3 regions of the Paenibacillus sp. EKM206P genome follow, and region 3 is predicted to be linked to each of the others. Evidence: riboswitches for the same ligand, from Rfam matches in the RefSeq annotation. Region 3 holds a riboswitch; each other region holds the start of a gene.
The links. Region 3 has a riboswitch for cyclic di-AMP ahead of G9G53_RS07645 (3D domain-containing protein). Riboswitches for the same ligand answer to the same signal wherever they lie in the genome.

Region 1 (7,416 bases), on a different contig from region 3:
GCTAACGACACGAACAAAAGCGTCTATTGAAGGAATTGAGATTCAACCACGCTTGGCAGATATGGCTAGACGCAGTGTCAGCTTGAATGGATTAGAAGCAGCAATTCAGATTCGGGAAGGGGACCTGCGTGAGCTGGTTCACATCACGGGACATGGTGTTTATGATGCGATTACCGTGAATCCCCCCTATATGCCGCTAAATGGTAGCGATATCAAGCTGAATCCTCACCAGGCAATTGCCCGTCATGAAGTGAACTGCACACTGGAAGAAGTCATTCAGGCATCCACCCGGCTTGTCCGTAATGGGGGGAAAGTATCCATGGTTCATCGCCCGCAGCGGCTGGGCGAGATTATAACCTTGATGCGTAAACATAGTTTGGAACCCAAAAGAATACGTTTTGTTCACCCACGAGTTCATATGGAAGCCAATATGGTACTGGTTGAAGCATTACGTGACGGTAAACCCGAGGTTCGTTTGTTGCCTCCGCTCATTGTATATCAGGAAAATGGGAATTATACTCAGGAGATAAGAGATATCTATGGAGAAGTAAGCAAGGGGGATTCTGTGTGAAAGCAGCTGTACAAAAAAGCTTTAGTAACAGCGAAGAAGAACGGGGAAAATTGTATCTTGTTGCAACACCTATTGGGAATCTGGAAGATATGACCTTTAGGGCAATTAACACCTTAAAGTCGTGTAGTATTATCGCTGCCGAAGATACGCGGCAGACACGTAAACTGCTCACTCATTTCGAAATCACACCGGATATGCTCTTTAGTTATCATGAACATAATAAGGTTGCCAGTGGGCCTGAACTGATACGTTACATAATAGAAGGGAAAAACTTGGCGCTGGTTAGCGATGCAGGTCTACCGGCCATTTCTGACCCTGGTTCGGATCTGGTCAAGCTGGCACTGGAAGCGGGAATTAGCGTCATCCCCATCCCAGGAGCGAATGCGGCACTATCTGCTTTAATTGCCTCAGGACTGGATACAGAAAGGTTCACCTTCGCTGGTTTTCCACCACGGGAGAAAAAGGACCTGGAGAAGCTGTTGCTATCGTTTCAGGTATCTCACGGCACAATTATTTTTTATGAATCGCCTCATCGTATTGTGAAGACATTGATGGTGTTGAAGGAAACATTAGGTTCACGCAAAGTGGTGCTTGCGCGTGAGCTGACCAAGCTGCATGAGGAATGGGTACGAGGAACCGTGGAGCAATGCCTTGCTAAACTAGAGGAAAATCCACCGATTGGTGAGTATTGTCTAGTGGTTGAAGGAAAAGACGAAGAGGAAGAAGAACAGGAACGTCAGGCATGGTGGCAGTCCTTATCTTTGGAGTCCCACGTCGCACATTACGAGCAAGAGGGACTTACACGCAAGGACGCAATGAAGCGTACAGCCACAGATCGTGCAATCTCCAAGAGAGATGTTTACAACGCACTCTTATGAATATCTGCCTAAACAAAAAAGGGCCTTCCAACGGTTGGGTTCAAACCGTGGAAGGCAACAAGGAGTGTATATGAAAAAGGTTAGAATTAACAATATCTGATAAGTCTATTATATACTAAAATTCTCAGTTTGTCACAGGTGTTGGGATTTCAGAAATGCAATCTTGGCAAACAATTTTCCCTTTGAAGTAAATTACGTTCTCAGCATTACCGCAGAAGATACAAGCAGGCTCGTATTTTTTAAGCATGATGCGTTCGCCATCAACATAAATTTCCAACGCGTCTTTTTCCCCGATTCCCAGGGTACGGCGCAATTCGATTGGAATAACAACACGTCCGAGCTCGTCGACTTTTCTTACAATACCAGTGGATTTCATCATAATAAATCAGGCTCCTCTCGCCGTTTAAAATAATATAAGTGTCATGATTCGACAAAATTTTCTCTTTTCTGATATTTACTATACCAACGATTCCCAAAACAGTCAACCTAAAAAATGTAGTAACAGTCTGATTATGCAAAAGTATTTAGATTAAAGAGCTTTACTCATGTGCATTGCCTTATCTTATTGATGATTTATTCAATTTGTCGATTTGGAAATGTCGAAAAACTATAATTCGACATATTACGACAAAGAATGTCGAATGAGGGAAATGCTTTAGGATTTTATTGTATTTTAATCCATTATTCCGAATATTAAAGGAGCTGATATCTTGCACCAGCCACTCAGTGAAGAAAAAGTATTTAAAGACCCGGTACATAATTACATTCATGTTCAGGATACTGTGATATGGCGGTTGATCAACACGCCGGAGTTCCAACGTTTACGCCGCATACGGCAGTTAGGCACATCGTATCTTACGTTTCATGGAGCGGAGCATAGCCGTTTTTCACATTCATTGGGCGTATATGAGATTACGAGAAGTATTATTTCTCAATTTGAACGTGGAGATTTCCCAGATTGGCCGAAAGAGGAAAGGTTGGTTGCTCTGTGTGCAGCTCTATTGCATGATGTGGGGCATGGCCCATTTTCACATTCAATTGAGGAAGCCTTTCATATGAACCATGAGGATTGGACATGCCGCATTGTACTGGGAGACACGAAGATCAACGCCGTGCTACGGCAAGTCGACGAGAAGCTTCCACAAAAGGTGGCTGCGGTTATAGCCAAAACGTATGATAAGCCGATTGTTGTTAACTTGGTGACCAGTCCGCTAGATGCCGATCGTATGGATTATTTGTTGCGGGATGCTCATTCGACAGGTGTCAACTACGGCACGATTGATTTGGACCGTATTTTACGACTGTTGCGTCCTCATAATGGGAGAATTGTTGTGAAGGAATCAGGCATGCATGCAGTAGAGGATTATTTAATGTCACGCTATCAGATGTATTGGCAAATTTATTTTCATCCTGTAACACGCAGCTCGGAGATCCTTTTACGTAAAATTTTCAAGCGAGCAAAGGAATTGTTTAAAAACGGATATGAGTTTGGTTTTCTGCTGGACCCGCTGCCGGATCTGTTGAAAGGAGAGCTTACAGTAGAGCAATATCTAATGCTCGATGAGTCATTAATTCAGACCGTATTTAGCCAGTGGAAACGAGAAAAAGACGAAATTTTAAGTGATTTGAGCAGCCGCTTTATGGACCGTAGATTGTATAAATATGTAGAGATTGAAAATATGGATACAGATACCATTGACAGTATTCGGAAAGCTTTGGAAGAGGCTGGTTTGCACCCTGAATATGATTTTGAAATTGATTTTCCGACGGATCTTCCTTATGATGTGTTTCGGCAGGGTGGCTCGACGGACAACCAGATTTTACTGCTTGGACGTCAGGGCGAGGTGAGTGAAATATCCGAAGTTTCGGAAATTGTGCGCTCCATAAGTGGTATCCACCGAGGAAAATATCATATGTATTTTCCCCAGAATAAATTGAACGCGGTAAAAGACAGGCTTCCTGCCGAAATAAGGAATTATTTTGTCAAAGAATAGACAACTATATAGAAATGTAAGTAAAAAAAGGAGATGTAAACCTTGGATTTATTCGACACTCATACTCACTTGGATGCGCCACAATTTGACGAAGATCGTGAAGAAGTTATAGCACGTGCTGTCGAATCAGGAGTAACGCGGATGATCAATATCGGATTTAATCGTGAGACCATTCCATCCACCATGAAATTGGCCGAGACGTATGATTTTATTTATGCGGCAGTTGGATGGCACCCACAGGATGCGATTACAATGCAAGAGGACGATTTAGAATGGATTGCATCGTTATGTAGTCATAAGAAGGTCGTAGCCATCGGAGAGATCGGTCTGGATTATTATTGGGATACATCACCGAAGGATATTCAGCATCGGGTGTTTCGAAATCAAATTGGTCTGGCTCGTGAGCTCAAAATGCCCATTGTTATTCATAACCGGGATGCCCATGAAGATATTGTTAGGATTTTGCGTGAGGAAAAAGCGAGTGAGATTGGCGGAGTCATGCACTCCTTTTCTGGGAGCTGGGAGACAGCCAAAATGGTGCTGGATATGGGATTTCACCTTTCCTTCGGTGGTCCAATAACGTTTAAAAATGCCAAGCAGCCAAAAGAGGTGCTCGCACAGGTGCCACTGGACCGTCTGCTCATTGAAACGGACGCGCCCTACCTGACGCCGCATCCATTTCGCGGGAAGCGAAATGAGTCTGCGCATGTGAGACTGGTAGCAGAGGCTGCAGCCCAAATCAAGGGGATTACAGTGGAGGAATTAGTGTCAATAACGACCCAAAATGCCTTGGAACGATTTGACATTCAATAAAAAAGCGAAGAAATCGATCAAAATAAAGAGATAGACGAAGCTAATCATGAATTTGTTGCAGGAAACTCGAGAATATTACAATATTTTAACCGAATATTTTGAAAAATGTACTTGAAACCTGCTTTACAACATGCATAGAAACAGGATATCATCTTTTCAGTGAATTGTTGTTTGAATGTAAACATCAACAAGTCATTTCATGAACCAGTCTCGCTGAGTCCCTTTTACAGGGAACGGGGGAACCGATATGGCTTACAGTACGTCCGGCGTATGTGCAAGAAGGGAACGTCCCTTCCGCCAGCCGGCTCGACCTAATTTCTTTTCCCGGATGGGATTGAACAGGTGGAGGAGCCGTATTTCGATTTCTTTCTGGGTCTTCGGGGTGAATGTGAAGGCGACCGCCATGAGCGGTTGACCCAAGCTAGGGCGACTCTCTACGTCCGAACCCGACAGCTAACCCCGTAAGCGTAACAAGAGAGAAGCCATCTCGTGCATGAGTTTTCCCGCATATTCACACATGCCGGAAGCCACGAAAGAGCTCTCTAGTCTCTTTCTTTGGCTTTTTTTGTTGTGAATAAAAGAAAATCTGTCATCATACTGTGGTTAAACAGGGGAGGACAGCATGCCGCGAAGACGGGTACATGGTGCAGGACAGTCGCAGTTTGGGCTTGTCTTGTAGAAAATCTGTTATAGTCACGTCAAATCTCAACTATGTCATACTCCAGACGGCGGGCTATGTAAGGAGGACGGAGGAAATGGGCATTTTCCAAAAAGAGGAGACCCATGAGTCACGCTCATCCAGCATGTCTTACGTATTGCGTTGGAAGCAAGAGAATGTGCGCCAGGCTGCTTTGGTTGCTATTTTTCTAATCGCGCTAACGATTATGATTTCAATTCTGATGTACACGCAATCTAAAAAACAAGTCTTTTTTGTCATTGATGGCAAGGCATCTGCGGTAGAAACCCGGGAATCCAAGCTTCAAGATTTGCTGAGCGAGCATTCCATTTCACTTCAGCCGCATGATACAATTTCTATGCCGCTAAATGGAGCAGTACAGGATGGGGACCGCGTAGTCATTAAACGTGCCAATCAAGTTAAAGTATCTTCAGGCAATGAGACGAAAAAGCTGTACACAACAGAAAATACAGTAGAAGGTGCCATTCGTACCTCGGGCTATAAATTATCGTCAACGGATAAAGTTTATCCTGCGTTGGATGCCTCTGTTTCGTCTAACATGGACATAAAAATCGTCCGTGTGAAGAAACAGCAGGTCGAACAGAAAAAACAGGTGCCTTATCAGGTCATCAAAACGGCTGATCCAAGTCTTTATAAAGGCGATAATCGGGTCATTCAAAGCGGCAAATCGGGTGTGGTAGTCCAGCACGTTCAAAAGGTATATCATGATGGAAAGTTGGTATCCAAACAGCTGGTTAACAAGGAAGTTGCACAGAACCGTGTGGATAAGGTTATTGCGGTAGGAACGAAGAAAAAGCCGGTCGTTCTTGCTGCTTCCGTCGGTCCCAATGATGCGGTTAAGACAACAACGGTTAGTTCGGGCAGTGCTGTCCGTAAAGCAGGCGTCAATTTTAAATATAGCAAAGTTTTACAAAATGTCTCCATGACGGCGTATTCCTCACAGGAGCCAGGTATCGGTACACGTACTGCATCCGGCACGCGCGTGACGGAAGGCCGTACCATCGCTGTCGATCCGAGTATAATTCCAATCGGCTGGTGGGTGTATATCGAAGGGGTGGGCTTCCGCCGTGCGGAGGATACCGGTGGCGCGATTAAAGGCCACAAAATCGATGTGTATTATGAGAGTTTGAGCCGAGCCAACCAATTTGGTCGTAAGCACGGTAAAACCGTATATGTTATCGGACCGGTAAAGCCTGAAATCAACTAAAACAGGTTGTGTATGTTGAGGGCAATGCGATAGTATTAACAACATAGTTATGCCATGCTAAGAAGAGGATATCCTCTTCTTATTTTGTTTTCAAAAGCAGGGAAAGATAAATATAGCTTGCTGTGTAGCAGTGGAGGGAAATGCAAATGATCAAGGAAGTGATCGTGGTAGAGGGCCGGGATGATACGGTGGCCATTCGCCGCGCTGTTGAAGCGGATACGATAGAAACTGGCGGCTCAGCCATTAATAAAATGACGCTGCGTAAAATTGCATTGGCGCAGGAGCGGCGGGGGGTCATCATTTTAACCGATCCCGATCATGCAGGGGAGCGCATCCGTAAGATTATCGCTTCCAAGGTACCCGGCTGCAAGCAGGCCTTTATACCCGAGGCAGAAGCGACGCGCAAAGGAGATATTGGTGTGGAGAATGCCTCACCGGAAGCGATCAGACACGCTCTCGCACGGGTTCATACGACAGTAGAAGGCGCCGACCCGCTGATTGAGTGGGCGGACCTGATTGATGCTGGACTTATCACCCACCCCAATGCTGCTGCACGCCGTATGGCCTTAGGGAATGTGCTGGGTATTGGTTATTGTAACGGAAAGCAGCTACATAAACGGCTCTCTGTATTTCAGATCAGCCGCGAGGAATTTGCCGGAGCGCTGGCACAAATTGAAAGTGAAGGATTGTGATATCCGTATGACAGGAATTCAAGATATAGCAACACCGCGGCGTACAAAGGAAATTATTCAACGGCACGGTTTTTCGTTCAAAAAGAGTTTGGGACAAAATTTCCTGATTGATCAAAATATTCTCAATAAGATTGTGAATGCTGCCGGATTGGATGAGACGAAGGGCGCACTTGAGATTGGTCCTGGGATTGGCGCTTTGACTGAGAAGCTGGCGCAATCGGCCAAGGTAGTTACCGCTGTCGAGATTGACCAGCGGCTACTGCCAATTCTCGAAGAAGTGTTGGCCCCTTATGAGCATGTGAAGGTACGTCATGGAGACGTGCTGAAGCTGGATTTACGCGAGGTGTTTGCAGCTGATTTTGCAGACGTGAGTAAAGTAAGTGTCGTGGCTAATCTGCCGTATTACGTTACTACACCGATTCTGATGAGGCTACTGGAGGACAAGCTCCCTTTGGAGAATATCGTCGTTATGATCCAAAAAGAAGTGGCTGAGCGTATGGCTGCGTCTCCTGGAACGAAGGATTACGGTAGTCTGAGCATTGCAGTACAATATTACAGCGTACC
Region 2 (7,416 bases), on a different contig from region 3:
TCCCTTCTCCCAATAATAGCGTTTTCAATAGTAATATAACATATAAATTGACAGTTCCCGACAGGAAATGTCCAACAAGGTGTCCCTTATAAGGAAAAACAAAAGTGTGAACATCTTGTGTCGCTTTCATGTTACTCCTTTTCGGCTTATAATGGAATTGCAATATACGTATTAATTATTATGTCTTTTTTGCATATAGAGAGGAAGTGGATGATTTGTTTGAGGATTTGAACGCTTTTGCCGTCATTGTCGAGCAGTCCAGCCTGAATAAAGCCTCCAAACTGCTGAATCTGTCCCAACCCGCCCTGTCCCGCAAAATTGCCAAGCTGGAGGACGAGCTGGGTGTGAATCTCTTTGATCGTCGGGGCAAACGGCTCGAAATTACGTCCACTGGCCGATTTGTTTATACATTCGCACTAGAGCAACGGCAACGACAGCTTCGCTTCTTACAAAAGCTCTCCCAGCACAAAAATGAAGCCCAGAGTATGCTTACACTCGGCGCAAGTCTCACGACACTCCAGACAACGCTGCCTACCCTTGTCGAAGCTTTTATGAGCAAGCATCCTCAAACCGAGCTGAAGCTGCTCACCGGTAAAACCCATGAAATCGTCGCCTTTGTACGTGACAAAAAAGCAGACGCCGGTATTGTCGGGTCTGCCATTCATGAAGTCGGACTGCGTTGCATTCCGCTATTTGACGATCATTTGGAGCTCGTTGTTCCCATTGGACATGAATTAACCGTTAAGACAGGAACGGCCTCGATGAAAGATCTGCAAGGATTGCCGATGATTATTTTCTCCAAAGGAACCTGGTACCGCAGTCTGACGGATGACTTGTTCCAGCGCAGCGGCATCATGCCGGATATCCGCATGGAAATCGACTCCTTCGAGGCGATTGTACGCCTGCTTCCAACCTGTAAGGCTTCCGCCTTGCTACCCAAATCCTATTTGCGTAGCGAACTGCTGAGGGATAATGGACTCACTGCATTGTACTTGCCCGATTTGAAGGAGACACGCCGAACGACCTCCCTCATTTACTCGGAGACGACCGATCTCGGTCCGACAGCACGACGCTGGATTAGCGAGACACGTGCGTCGTTTGCAGGCTATCGTATGGTGTAGAGAGTTTAGCCCTCTTCATTGACATTAACAACCTCATCCTCAAAGCGGCCGATATTGTCATTTGAGCCGATGATGACCATAATATCGTCTGCTTTTAGCCGATCCATAGCCGTCGGTGCGATCAAGATACCGTTCGCCGTATGAAGCGCCACGACACTACAGCCAAAGCGGGTGCGAGCATTTAGTTCTGCAAGCGTTTTGCCGTTCAGACATGCAGGTACATTGAGTTCCACAATACTGTATTCCTTAGACAACTCCAAATAATCGAGCAAATTAGGCGTGACTAGCTGGTGAGCCACACGGATACCCATGTCCCGTTCTGGATAAATAATCCGATCCACACCGAGCTTTTCTAACGCACGCCCGTGCAGCACAGATATGGCTTTGGCTACGACCTTTTTCACACCCAGCTCCTTCAGCAAAATGGCGGTCAGGATGCTTACCTGGATGTCATCACCAATAGCAACAATGCCGCAATCGAAATTACGGATGCCCAGTGATCGCAATGAGTCTTCATCGGTAGCGTCCGCCACGACAGTATGTGTCAACATCTCACTCATACTGTCCACAACATCCTCATTCCGGTCAATGCCTAGCACCTCGCACCCCATATCCACCAATTGCAAAGCTAGGCTTGAGCCAAACCGCCCCAAGCCAATAACTACAAACTGCTGCGTTTTCATGTCTACTCGAAAACTCCCTTATCCTATAATCATTTTACCTTCCGGATGACGATATAATTCTTTACCCTTTTTCGGCCCCAGTGCATAAGCTAGCGTGAGTGGCCCCAGTCTACCTGCAAACATCGTCAGGGTAATCACCAGCTTGCCTATGACTGTCAAATCAGGTGTAAGCCCCATCGACAGCCCCACCGTACCAAACGCAGACACCGTCTCGAACAAGATCATCAGAAAATGATGATCTTCGGTTGCTGACAAAATCATCGTCACCCCGATCACGAACAGCAGCCCCAGCAGTGTAATGGTCAAAGCCTTGTAAATTCGTCCCTGCGCAAGTCGATACCTGAACAGCACAATATCTTCCCGCCCCCGCAGCATCGAAATCACTGCTCCAATGAGCAGCGCGAATGTTGTGGTCTTAATCCCGCCTCCAGTGGAGCCAGGAGAAGCCCCGATAAACATGAGTATGATGATAAAAAACTGCGTAGCCTGCCGCAAGCCTGCAATGTCCAGTGTATTGGCACCTGCGGTACGGGGAGTAACAGACTGGAATAAAGATCCCAGCAGTTTACCACCCCAATCAAGCGAGCCAAGAGTCTTTGGATTCGTAAACTCAAACACAAAAATCACGAGCGTGCCGACTACAATCATAGCGCCCGTCATGCTGAGTACCACCTTGGTATGCAAGGACAGTCTCTTGCGCTTGCGATATTCTGCCAGGTCTGACATCACTACAAAACCAATGCCGCCTGAAATAATCAAAAACATGGCTGTAAAATTAACAATCGGATCATATACATAACCTGTCAAGCTGCGAAATTCACCGAATAAATCAAAACCAGCATTGTTAAACATGGAGATGGCATGCCAGATTCCAAAATAAATCGCCCTGCCTACGGGCATATCAAAGGACCAGCGAACCGAGAATATCGTAGCGCATACGCCTTCAATAACCAGTGAGTACAGTAATACCTTACGGATTAACCCGACAATTCCCTCTACAGAAGTCTGATTCATCGCTTCCTGCAAAATGAGACGCTCCCGCAGGGAAATCCGACGCTTGAACACCAGTGCAATCAAGGTAGCCATGGTCATAAAGCCTAGGCCGCCGATCTGAATGAGCGCCACGATAACAACTTGACCAAAGGTTGTAAAAAAGGTCCCCGTATCCTTTACGACAAGCCCTGTAACACAGGTCGCGGAAGCGGCAGTAAACAAAGCGTCTACAAACGCAAGTGGCTTTCCTGTTGTATTGGAGATCGGCAGCATTAACAATAAACTACCTATTAGAATGATAATGGCAAAGCCCGCAACGAATATCTGCGGTGGAGAAAGCCGGAGCCAGCTTGCATTGGGATTCATCTATTCATCACTTCTCTCCTAATCCTTAAAACTATAAAAACAGTGATTTAATACGGTGTAAGCTCGCTACGCGTTCCATTTGATCTTCCGATCGTCGTTGCCCCTGAATTTTTTGATTTTTCCAAACCTTAGTTAACTATAATTAGCATTCCCTGAATACAGGAAGAATGCATGTCAAGCACTACTCGGTCCCCTGTGCTATTGGCGGGCAGTAGCGAAGGGGGCAGAATTGTTCTGAAGAAGCGAAGCGTTTGCCTTTATCTCCGGATTTTAACCATTAAAGGGGGTATACAATCAAAAAATCCGGGGATAACAGCAATCGGAAGAATAATCTGCACCCGCAGCGGTCTATCTAACCAATCCAAACACTTTTATACGCACAAAAAAAGACACCGGAAAACCGAGTGCCTGACTTGGTTCCTGCTCATAGCCTACGAGGTTAGCTGACGGATTCGGGCAGCACAGTATGCCCTATTTACACTTCCGATCCACCAGTGATCGGCTGTAAAATTCACCCCAGTAACATGGTTCCCCCGTTTTCCCATAGAAATTCGGCTCAACTGTATATCATTACCTATGTATTTTATAGGCATTGCCTCAAGATTATAATCCTTCTATATCCAGATCACAAAACCGATTTCGTCGAAAAAACGTGAAATTGGCTTTATTTTGCGAATGGGCATCGTTTAATCGCAGCTTATCTTATTTTATTGGAACTTTAAAGTGCTTTCACTCTATTTTCATGAATATCGCTGGTCTGTTGGCGGGAACCTGTGCAGTATGATATCTTTAATGGATGTTCTTATTTACAGATTAAGGAGGAAACTCATGAATCCTATCGGGAAACCGGTCGTGCTCACGGCCAACTTCAAAAAATTAGGCTTGCTGGGCGGGATTGGCCTGATTTGCTTTTTTATCTTTCAATTGCTTATTCCCTCGCTTAGCAATCCGAGTCCAGAATCAGTAATGAATGCAAAGGTCATCAGCAAACAAGAAGCGGTCATACACGCATTGGACTTCGCCCGCTCCGAGCTGGGATATACTGAATCACAGCCAGAGAAGCCTCTGGTGACCTATCAGGCCGAAACAGATTTGTACGGTTATTTATCTAGAGAAAAACTGCTTCAACAGTACGACCGTACATGGAAGAAAAATTACCCTTACGAAACCTTTCGGGTCGATCTGCCTGAATCCTCAGCGAAGAGCAAGCTGCAAATTCATGTAGATTTATCCACTGGGAAGGTCGTTAGTTTTAAACGGATCACCTCCAGCACCAATTACACGCAGGCTGATATTTCTACGGATGAACAAGCACGTAACAGGCTTGTACGTGTGGCTGAGGACGGCATGACGCTTGAAGCCAAGGAGCAGGCGGCCGCTGTATGGGTGAAGCGCTTTGGCTTTAAGCCGTCGGACTTGAAGCTCGCGACCACTGAACAAGAAGGCGGATTAAAGTATACCGTAGACGATAAAAAAATTGGCGCCTCGGTACTTACACTGGCTTTTACTTTTGAAGACGGTGATGTTCGCTCCTTCACTCAAAGCTTTTCGGCCCCGTCATCCTATACCGATTATATCGAAAAGCAAACATTTTGGGCGAATTGGATGACCTATGCGGGTTATGCCCTATTTAGCTTTGTGCTGGGTGTACTTGCCATTGTGTATGCGTCACTCACCCGACGACATACTTCATTTGTACGCGGCATTGTTCTATCCGTTATATACTTTATTGCTAGTATAGCTGGGACCATGAACATGCTGCCTTTATTGCAAGCAGAAGCAGGCGGTAAGGGCATGCTTATATTTCTTATGGTTTTCCAGATTGGTGTTACCTTCGTCATGGCTGTAGCGCTCTACTTCTCCTTGGTCGGCGGTGACGGACTTATGCGTCAGGTTGGACTGAATGCATGGCCACGTGCGAAAGAGCCGGGCTACGGGCTGTATGTGCTTCGCAGTATGTATGTTGGCTACTTGTGGGCCTTTATTTTGCTCGGGGTACAATCCATTTTATTCTTTATACTGGAGCGCACATTTAATACATTCTCCACCACAGATGCCACGCAATCCCCTTACAATATGGCTTATCCATGGCTACTGCCGATTATGGCCTGGATGGCAGGTATTGGTGAAGAGACTGTCTACCGTCTGTTTGGTATTCCGATGGTCAAAAAAATAGTGAAAAATACTTTTGTTGCTTGTCTGATCACCACGCTGATTTGGGCACTGGGACATACACTTTATCCGATCTATCCAGTGATTTCCAGACCTATTGAGCTGACTTTTCTTGGTTTGCTGTTCAGTTTTGTGTTCCTGCGTTACGGCTTTATTGCCGCCATGTTCAGCCACGTTATTTTTGACAGCATTCTAATGGGACTTAGTGTGATGAGTCTGGGAGATACTGTGAACGTGAGCGCGGGCCTATTCTGGATCTTACTTCCAGCCATTGTGGGTTACATCATTTATTGGTTTAGTCCTAAAAAGCCGAATCGAATGATGTTTGAACCTATACAAAAAGAGGAGTCGCATTCTACGACTCCTCCTCCCGAAGGGCAGCTATAATCTGACGCGCAAGCTTATCCCCAATAGAGAGAGGCCGGAAGTCTTCGACACTGGCCTCTCTTATTTTTTTGAGCGATCCAAAATGCTTAAGCATTAACTTACGCCGTTTCTCGCCAATGCCTGGAATAGAGTCCAGCCGGGAAGTTACCATAGATTTGCCGCGTTGCTCGCGGTGGAACGTGATGGCGAAACGGTGAACCTCGTCCTGAATCCGTTGCAGCAGGTAAAATTCTTCGCTATTACGTGCAAGTGTCACGGCCTCAGAGGATTCTCCCACCAATAGTTGGGATGTTCTATGTTTGGCATCCTTCACCAAACCACATACAGGAATGAACAAACCCAGCTCATTTTGCAATACATCGGTCGCCGCCTTAATTTGTCCACGTCCACCATCGACAACGATCAAGTCGGGACGTTCCAAATTTTCCTTAAGCACACGTTCATATCGACGCCGGATAACCTCACGCATTGTTTCATAATCATCGGGTCCCTGCACAGAACGGATTTTATATTTTCGATACTCCTTCTTGGCAGGTTTGCCATCAATAAACACGATCATGGCTGAGACTGGATCGGAACCCTGGATGTTGGAGTTATCAAACGCCTCCACCCGGTGCAAGCTATCCAGCCCAATGGCACGTCCGAGATTGCTTGCAGCTTTGGATGTTCGTTCCTCATCCCGCTCGATCAGCTTAAACTTCTCATCCAAAGCTACACGTGCATTTTCCGTCGCCATGCCTGTCATTTGCTTTTTCAGTCCACGCTGCGGTACAAGTACCTTTACATCCAACCATTCAGCCAGAGCGAGAGCCGCCGTACTTGGGTCCTCCAGTCCACCGGATAGTTGAGTTTCTGTTTCCTTTATCTCGGCATCTTGGTCACCAGCTTGATCTTGATTCGTTGCCGCTGCATAAGTTGCCTGTTCTTCAGCCACCAGTAGTGAGTCAGCAGAACGCTCTGTCTCCGTTTGTATCGCTTTCTCATCTGTCTGTCCGGTAACATCGGCTGTAGCTGCACTGTAGAGTGCAGTTTCTGCCGCAACCGGTTGATCGACATTAGCCTGTTCCGCCTGCATCAGCTTAGGAGAATCCGGCAGCAATATTTCCTGCGGCACTGCCGGGTTGTCACTATAATACTGCGTCACATAGGACATAAAATCACTGTAAGCCTCACCGTAGAAAGGAAAAGTCGACATATGGCGCTCGATCATTTTACCTTTGCGGACATATAGGATCTGTACACACATCCAGCCCTTATCTACTGAAAAACCGAATACATCCCGATCTTTCGCATCCGATGTGGTGATTTTCTGCTTTTCCATCATCGCGTCGATGCTGATAATCTGATCTCGCAACTCCTTGGCCCGCTCAAAGTACAATTCCTCTGCGGCCTCCTGCATTTTACGCTGAAGATCCTTTTTAATTTCCTCATGTCCCCCGCTCAAAAAGGAACCAATTTCCTGACCAATCTGGTCATACGTTTCCTTCTCGACCTCTTTCACACAAGGCCCCAAACATTGATGCATGTGATAATACAGACACACTTCCTTGGGCATCACACCACACTTGCGTAACGGATACATACGGTCCAGCAACTTCTTCGTCTGATGTGCCGCGTAGGAATTGGGGTACGGTCCAAAATATTTTGCTTTATCTTTCAGAACGCGACGGGTCACCTCGAGCTTGGGGTGTGCC
Region 3 (7,416 bases):
ACAAGCAGGATGACAAAAGCGATCACAGAATACACAAGCGCTTCGAGCAAATTATTAGCTGTAGCGATAGAGCCTGACAAAATATAGCCTTGTGCAACCAGCTTCATAATCATTCGTACCGTTACGGCCATATTTCCAGCTTTCACTTCGGCAAAATCCTTATACTTCGTGAATAAAGAGTCGACATACATTAATGCGAAGATCAAAATAGCTCCCGCACCAGTCCATACAAGCATTGCTTTCATCGTTTCTAAAAAATGCATTTCATACCATCCTCCACATCTTCTTGACCTTCATATAATGTTTTACGCCTGCGGGCAGGGAAAAGCGAAGGAGAAAACGTTTCTCCTTCGCTTCCTGAGCAATCAAACTTGGCGGCACTGCTTAAATGTTCTTATTTATTTTCGTATTGCTTCAACAAAGCGGCAAGCTCATCGTCCACGGCGCTTTTCTTATCCAGCTCTTTGAACTCCTCATCCAACGATTTTTCCTTAGAAGACATTTCGTTGCTCGCTTCGGCACGTGCTTCTGCTTGCAGCATTTTTTCCTCCATACGCTTCAATCCGGCAGTTGCCGTATCAGAGCTAAAACCGTTCATAGCTTTGTTAATTTCAGTTTGCGCTTTAGCTGCGTTATAACGGGCAACCAGTGTCTCGCGCTTGTTTTTCATTTCTGTCAGCTGTCTGCGCATTTCATCCAGCTTGCCACGCAGGTTATCGGCCGCAGCTTTGTTCTGTTCGTAACCAGCTTTGAACTCGTTCATTTTTTGTTCAGCAGATTTCTTTTCTTCCAGCGCGCGACGGGCCAGATCTACATTTTGTGCTTTTGCAGCGGTATGTGCCTGTTCTTCGCGTTTCTTTACCAAAGCAGCCTGTTCTTCGTATTGCTGTTTGAATCTCTTTTCAATAGCAATTTGAGCGGCTACCGCTTTCTCTGCATCTTCCAGGTCCTCTTGCATATCACGAATGTATTGGTCCGTCATTTTAACTGGATCTTCTGCCTTGTCAATAATGGCGTTAATGTTGGACATCGTAAGATCTCTTAATCGTTTGAAAATAGACATGTGAAGTTCCTCCTAGAGTTGAATGCTTAAATTTTAAGCTCTGTACACATGTTTACGCAAGCTTTGCAAAGAGGGTTTCAAAAATTATCTAAAAGCCGCGCAAGTAAGGCTCTGGGATGTCGGCCTGTACTTTTAGCTCCCGCGATGCATGCAACGCCCAATAGGGATCACGCAGCATGGCGCGGCCTATTGCTACCAGATCAGCTTCTTTTTGCTGAACAACCCGACGGGCGTCCTCATAATCATCCAGTAATCCAACAGCAATTACAGGTACATTCAGCTTTTCACGGACGGTATGAGCTAAATCCACCTGATAGCCAGCACGCGCAGACGGCCCTCCGCCAGAACCAATTGGACCCTCGCCACCAGAAGAGATATGGAAAATGTCCACACCTGCATCACGATATCGTTCCCCTACACCTGTTATGTATTCCACATTATATCCATCCTCGACGTATTCTTTGGCAGATATCCGCATAAGCACAGGCATATCAGCAGGAAGAACCTCTTTAACAGCATGTATAACCTCAACACCGAACAGTGACAGATCCTGGCCATATTCATCTTCTCTCGTATTTGTTAAAGGCGAATGAAATTGATGGATCAGATAGCCGTGAGCGCCATGTATCTCAACCGTATCAAAACCGGCTTCCACCGCGCGGCGCGCGCCTTCTTTGTATGCCTGAACCAGTTCCCTGACTTCTGCTGTCTTTAAGGCGTGCGGCTTTTTAAGGCGTTCGCTAAAAGGAATCGAAGAAGGACCCACAGGTTGCTCAGCATCTTCGGCCTTGCGTCCAGCGTGGCCTAGTTGAATGCCAATTTTGGCACCATACTTGTGAACTTCCTCTACAATCTTACGATATGCAGGAATATGTTCGTCACTCCAAATACCTAAATCACGATCCGTAATACGTCCATCAGGATGAACCGCTGTCATTTCCACAATAATAAGACCAGCACCTCCTACTGCTCGGCTCACATAATGGACATGATGCCAATCCGTCGGATTTCCATCCTCGGCCTCCACACTGAATTGGCACATCGGGGGCATAACAATCCGATTTTTTAAAGAAAGCCCCTTTAATTGATAAGGAGTAAACAAGTCGGTCACTTTTATCCTTCCTTCCTTCAATTCCATGTCTGTATAATTATGAATTGCAACCCCATTATACACCAGCTGTCACGGGATACCGAATCCGTTGTAAGGCTAAAACTTGCGAAAATGCTCTTGTTTTCGGTCATGTTTAAGAGAATATGTACGTTTAGCTCCATCATCTTCATTGATAATCATTTCATCGCGAACTTCTTTCCAGACGTTTATGAGCCTAACTTGGTAACCAGCATATTTTTAATAGGACAGGTACATAATAGTCGAGAGCACCACTAGGTACCACTGCACGAAAAGGGGGGATACATATGCCGTACAGGGGAGTGTTGCCATGCTTGGCACTGTTACTAGCATTTTCAAGTTTACCCGTTCACGCGGATGCGCCTCCCAAGATCGGAACGCCCCATCCCAAGGAAGCAGCTGTTGCTTCTTCTGTACATCTGAGTACAGATCGAGCTACTCCTACATTAGCAATGTTGCGTAAAAAACATGCGGACATTTTTAAAATGTGCGGCCCACACACCCGCCAAATTGCCTTAACCTTTGATGATGTGCCCGATTCTAGGTATACGCCGCAGGTTTTGGACGTATTACACGCCAACGGCATCAAAGCCACCTTTTTCATCGTCGGTCACCGTGCGGAAAAGCATCCGGGGATTATACGTCGTATTATCCGTGAAGGCCATGCTATAGGAAATCATTCCTATACTCATCCGGATTTTAGGAAGGCTACACCAGAACGCTTTCGCAACCAGATTACAAAAACAGAACGTATTTTACAAGCCAGCGCAGGTTTTCGCCCCAAGTTGATTCGTCCACCCTACGGTGAAATTACAGAGCCTCAAATAAAGTGGGCACGTCGTCATGGCTACATGATTGTCAACTGGAATGTAGACTCTCTCGACTGGAAGGGACTAAGTAAAACACAAATTCAGCGAAATGTGATTCCAGCTACAGGGCCTGGCTCTATTATTTTAATGCACGCTGGTGGAGGTCAAAGTTCCAACTTGCAAGGCACTGTCCAAGCTTTGCCGGGTCTAATTCACTCTCTAAAAGCTAAGGGCTACAAATTTGTGACAGTCCCCCGGCTACTCCACACATCGGAACGAAAATAACAGTATGTTTATAATTGAGGTCCAAGCTAAAGCAACGTAAAAAGGCTGTCTTACCAGCAGAAGTATTCTGCTCGTCAAGACAGCCTTTTTACGGATAGGACCTGATAAGAGTCCGACCTAGATATATACGGATATAGGCGTTATGTTTACATAATATATATTATGTTTAATTAAACTGTATATACGTACAATGCTATTTATCAATAACGTACAGCTTCACATTTTGAAATCCAAATTCGTTCACAAATGATTTGTTGCCTGGAATAAAGATATCAATCCGCTTTCCTGTAATGGCGCTGCCCTGATCGCGAGCGACAGCTACAAAAGAATGATCCGGCAAACCTGGATGGGAGTAGCCTGTAACCAGTACTTTCGTGCCCATCGGAATGACGTTAGGATCTACCGCAATTGTACCTAGTTTAAGCGGATTGCCGTAGTAGTCCACTGCGCCCCATTTACCATTCTCATCGGCTGCGGCAGAATACGCTGAAGCCTTAACGTCAACTATTTTGCTATAGTTGAATGTTTTACCCCAAGCTTCAATCGTTGGCGCCTCATTCGCTGCTGCTTTCTCCGTAAGAAGCTGCGGCTTCGATTCCGAAGCTGCCTTTACACTTTTTTCGCCAGGCACCTTAATTTGCAGACCTGCATATATATTGCTGGAGGCAATGTTTGGGTTAGCCTTTGTTAGCTCGTCTACCGATACTCCATAACGTTGAGCAAGCAAAAAGAAGGTATCGCCCTCTTTGGCAGTGTGAAGCGAGGCAGCATCCGCTATTCCAGCTGTCTGTGCCAACCCTGCAATAGCTGCGGCAAGCACCGCAATTTTCATCGTTTTACCAATATGTTTTAAATGTTTCAAAGATATGTACCTCCTCTTTTATGCCTGCGAAGTTAGCTGTCGGATTCGGACTCAGGAGAAGCCCTATGCTTGTGCAATTCACCCCTAGGCATATTCCTCATCGTCTTATGACGTATCGGAATGGCTGCCGTTGTTACGTCCCCCGCACTTCCCATAGTTTGGGCCAGCATTTCAGCGCTTGTCTAACCGCATGCTGTCCCGGTAAGTTTTGGCTTACTGCATAATATCACAATTTTGTAACCTTATCCGCATGAAAATGTTGGGAACCCTGAACATCATACTACACTCGTTACAATTTTGTCATTAAGAAATCGATATTTGTTACGAAAGTATGGGGAAATGGTGACAAAATAAGAAAAGCCCTCCGTCAACGGAGAGCTTTTTTATGATTAGACCAGCACTTTCTTACAATACTTTGGCAAGAAAATCACGAGTGCGATCATGGCTTGGAGTGCCAAATACCTGGTCTGGTGCACCCTGCTCCACAATTTGACCGTTATCCATAAAGATAATTCGATCGCCTACCTCGCGGGCAAAGCCCATTTCATGCGTTACAATTACCATTGTCATACCGCCTTCGGCGAGCTTCTTCATTACATCCAGAACCTCTCCAACCATTTCAGGGTCCAATGCAGAAGTCGGCTCATCGAACAGCATTACGTGCGGCTGCATGGCCAAAGCACGCGCAATCGCAATACGTTGCTTCTGACCACCGGATAGCTGGTTCGGATAGGTATTCTTCTTATCCTCGAGCCCCACGGTACGCAGGAGTTCTAATGCAATTTTTTCCGCTTCCTTACCTGACTGTTTTCTAACCTGCGTCGGTGCAAGCGTCAGGTTCTGCAACACTGTTTTGTGTGGGAACAGATTAAAATGCTGGAACACCATCCCCATTTTTTCCCGGGTTACATTAATATTATGACCACGAGCTGTAATCGGCTCGCCCTCAAATAAAATCTCCCCATCCGTCGGCTGTTCTAACAGATTCATACAACGCAAAAACGTACTCTTCCCCGAACCGCTGGGACCGATGATAACGACAACTTCTCCTTTGGCGATATCTATATCAATGCCTTTTAAAATCTCATTCTTGCCGAACGATTTACGCAATTGTTTAACGGTGATCACTGGCTCTCAACTTCCTTTCCCATAAACCAAGCAGCTTAGACAAGCTGAATGTCATTACAAAATAAATAGCGGCTGTGATTATGAACGGACTTAATCCTTCGTAGGTAATATTCTTAATGACCTGGGCTTGATACATAATATCCACCATACCAATAGTCGAAATAATGGAGGATTCTTTAATAATTGTAATAAACTCATTACCTATAGCAGGCAAAATAGATTTAAACGCTTGTGGCAAAATGACGTGACGCATAGCTTTGCCTCGTCCCATACCCAATGAGCGTGCGGCCTCCATCTGTCCACGGTCTACTGCCTGGATACCTGCACGGAAAATTTCAGCCAGATATGCCGAGCTATTCAGAGACAATGTGATTATACCGGACTGGAGTGGAGTAAAATTGACACCCAGCGTCAAAGCAATCCCGTAGTGAATGATCATGAGCTGCACCAGCATAGGTGTGCCACGCAGGATCTCCACATATGTGGTACCTAACCACTCAATGATGCGTATACCACTCATCCGCAACAAGGATACGATCAGACCAATGATAAATCCAAACAGTACTCCGAGTGCAGACAGCAACAGAGTGTAACCAATACCCGTAGCGTAAAGACTGCGGTATTTCCAAAAAATATCTACGATGTTATTAGAAGAAACCTGTCGATCTGCCGAGAGTGCACTCGCTTCTGTAGAAAACTTTTCAATCGACCCGTCCGCTTTCAGGCGAGCCAACGTTTTATTTACAGAGGCAAGCAATTCTGCGTTCCCCTTGCGTATACCTACAGCAGTTTCTGCTCCGGCATCCTCAGGTATCGCTTTGGCAAGTGTTACGGTCCCATCTAACGTGTACCCTTTAGCAACCGTATCTTCGATCACAACAGCGTTGATACGCTGGGTCCGCAGCTGGAGTACCAGATCGGATATTTTGTCCAGTGAGGTTACAGAGGCATTGGGTACTTTTTGAGCAATTTCTTCCTGAATACTCCCCTTTTGCGCGCCAATCTTCTCGCCTTTCAAAGCAGCCATCGTAGGATATTTGTCTTTATCCTCTGGGCGTACCATAATGACTTGCTTGGAGCGATAATATACATCTGAAAAATCAATGCTTTTTCTACGCTCATCCGTCGGTGTCATACCGGACAGTACCAAGTCTACGCGACCACTTTGCAGAGCAGGTAGCAAAGAGTCAAAACTCATGTCCTCAGGGACCATCTCCGCACCCAAATCTTTGGCGATTTCCTTCGCGATTTCCACATCGAAGCCAACAATAGTATCCTTACCGTTAATAACTTTATGAAACTCATACGGCGGAAAGTCGGCACTCATGCCCACTACAAGTTTTTTCTGTGGCTTTGCTTCCGTTCCGTATGCATTGAGCATGGGAAGACCCGTCAACAGCAAGATAACCGCCGTCAAAACCAGGGCGGTAAAACGATATGCCTTTTTCAATCTTTTTTTCTCTCCTTAAATTCTTTATAATAAATAAGATTGTGTCATTATAAATGAATATGCATGATTATGCAATGAATGTTATAGTACAATTTCAGCATACCTAGCGCAGTACCTACATTACAGCTTATATAAAGGAGTTTTCAGCATGAATTTTAAACAGACCATTCAAAAGACAATTGAGCAGCATGCCCCACGCTTTAAGGACATTTCGTTATATATTGGGGCAAATCCTGAACTTGGAAACGAGGAATTTCTGGCCGCTGCCCGTTTAAAAGAAGAACTCATTTTTCACGGTTTTGAGGTCCAGGCACCCGTATTGGGCATAGAAACAGCCTTTATTGCAACTTACAAAGCTGAAAAATCCGGGCCGGTTGTCGCTTTTCTGGCAGAATATGACGCTCTGAAAGGTTTAGGACACGCCTGTGGGCACCATCTGATATGCATGATGAGTACCGGTGCTGCCGTTGGCCTCAAGTCGATCATCAACGAAACTGGTGGAGAAGTACGGGTATACGGCACACCTGCCGAAGAAACTCGTGGTGCTAAGGTCCCTATGGCCGCTGCCGGTTTGTTTGATGATTGCGACATAGCACTTATGACGCATCCTTATGATCGTTACGAAAAATCAGGCAAATCGCTGGCGATTGATGCTGTACAATTCGAATTTTTTGGTCAATCCGCTCACGC

Region 1: it holds a riboswitch for cyclic di-AMP, as region 3 does, so the genes downstream of both, G9G53_RS24105 (3D domain-containing protein) here and G9G53_RS07645 (3D domain-containing protein) in region 3, are expected to answer to the same signal.
Region 2: it holds a riboswitch for cyclic di-AMP, as region 3 does, so the genes downstream of both, G9G53_RS14590 (TrkH family potassium uptake protein) here and G9G53_RS07645 (3D domain-containing protein) in region 3, are expected to answer to the same signal.

The regions. Positions count from the first base shown of each region.
Region 1 is NZ_JAAMNQ010000018.1:80,487-87,902, reverse strand. It holds gene G9G53_RS24130 (tRNA1(Val) (adenine(37)-N6)-methyltransferase) at 1-571, shown strand, start outside; gene rsmI (16S rRNA (cytidine(1402)-2'-O)-methyltransferase) at 568-1,449, shown strand; gene G9G53_RS24120 (AbrB/MazE/SpoVT family DNA-binding domain-containing protein) at 1,574-1,828, opposite strand; gene G9G53_RS24115 (HD domain-containing protein) at 2,160-3,443, shown strand; gene G9G53_RS24110 (TatD family hydrolase) at 3,486-4,256, shown strand; cyclic di-AMP (ydaO/yuaA leader) riboswitch at 4,458-4,740, shown strand; gene G9G53_RS24105 (3D domain-containing protein) at 5,012-6,160, shown strand; gene rnmV (ribonuclease M5) at 6,307-6,852, shown strand; gene rsmA (16S rRNA (adenine(1518)-N(6)/adenine(1519)-N(6))-dimethyltransferase RsmA) at 6,860-7,416, shown strand, end outside.
Region 2 is NZ_JAAMNQ010000006.1:105,795-113,210, reverse strand. It holds gene G9G53_RS14600 (LysR family transcriptional regulator) at 216-1,121, shown strand; gene G9G53_RS14595 (potassium channel family protein) at 1,127-1,804, opposite strand; gene G9G53_RS14590 (TrkH family potassium uptake protein) at 1,823-3,163, opposite strand; cyclic di-AMP (ydaO/yuaA leader) riboswitch at 3,577-3,730, opposite strand; gene G9G53_RS14585 (CPBP family intramembrane glutamic endopeptidase) at 3,992-5,722, shown strand; gene uvrC (excinuclease ABC subunit UvrC) at 5,691-7,416, opposite strand, start outside.
Region 3 is NZ_JAAMNQ010000003.1:203,051-210,466, forward strand. It holds gene G9G53_RS07625 (DUF350 domain-containing protein) at 1-263, opposite strand, end outside; gene G9G53_RS07630 (PspA/IM30 family protein) at 395-1,063, opposite strand; gene G9G53_RS07635 (NADH:flavin oxidoreductase/NADH oxidase) at 1,152-2,174, opposite strand; gene G9G53_RS07640 (polysaccharide deacetylase family protein) at 2,480-3,286, shown strand; gene G9G53_RS07645 (3D domain-containing protein) at 3,480-4,148, opposite strand; cyclic di-AMP (ydaO/yuaA leader) riboswitch at 4,155-4,323, opposite strand; gene G9G53_RS07650 (amino acid ABC transporter ATP-binding protein) at 4,554-5,276, opposite strand; gene G9G53_RS07655 (ABC transporter substrate-binding protein/permease) at 5,263-6,726, opposite strand; gene G9G53_RS07660 (M20 family metallopeptidase) at 6,875-7,416, shown strand, end outside.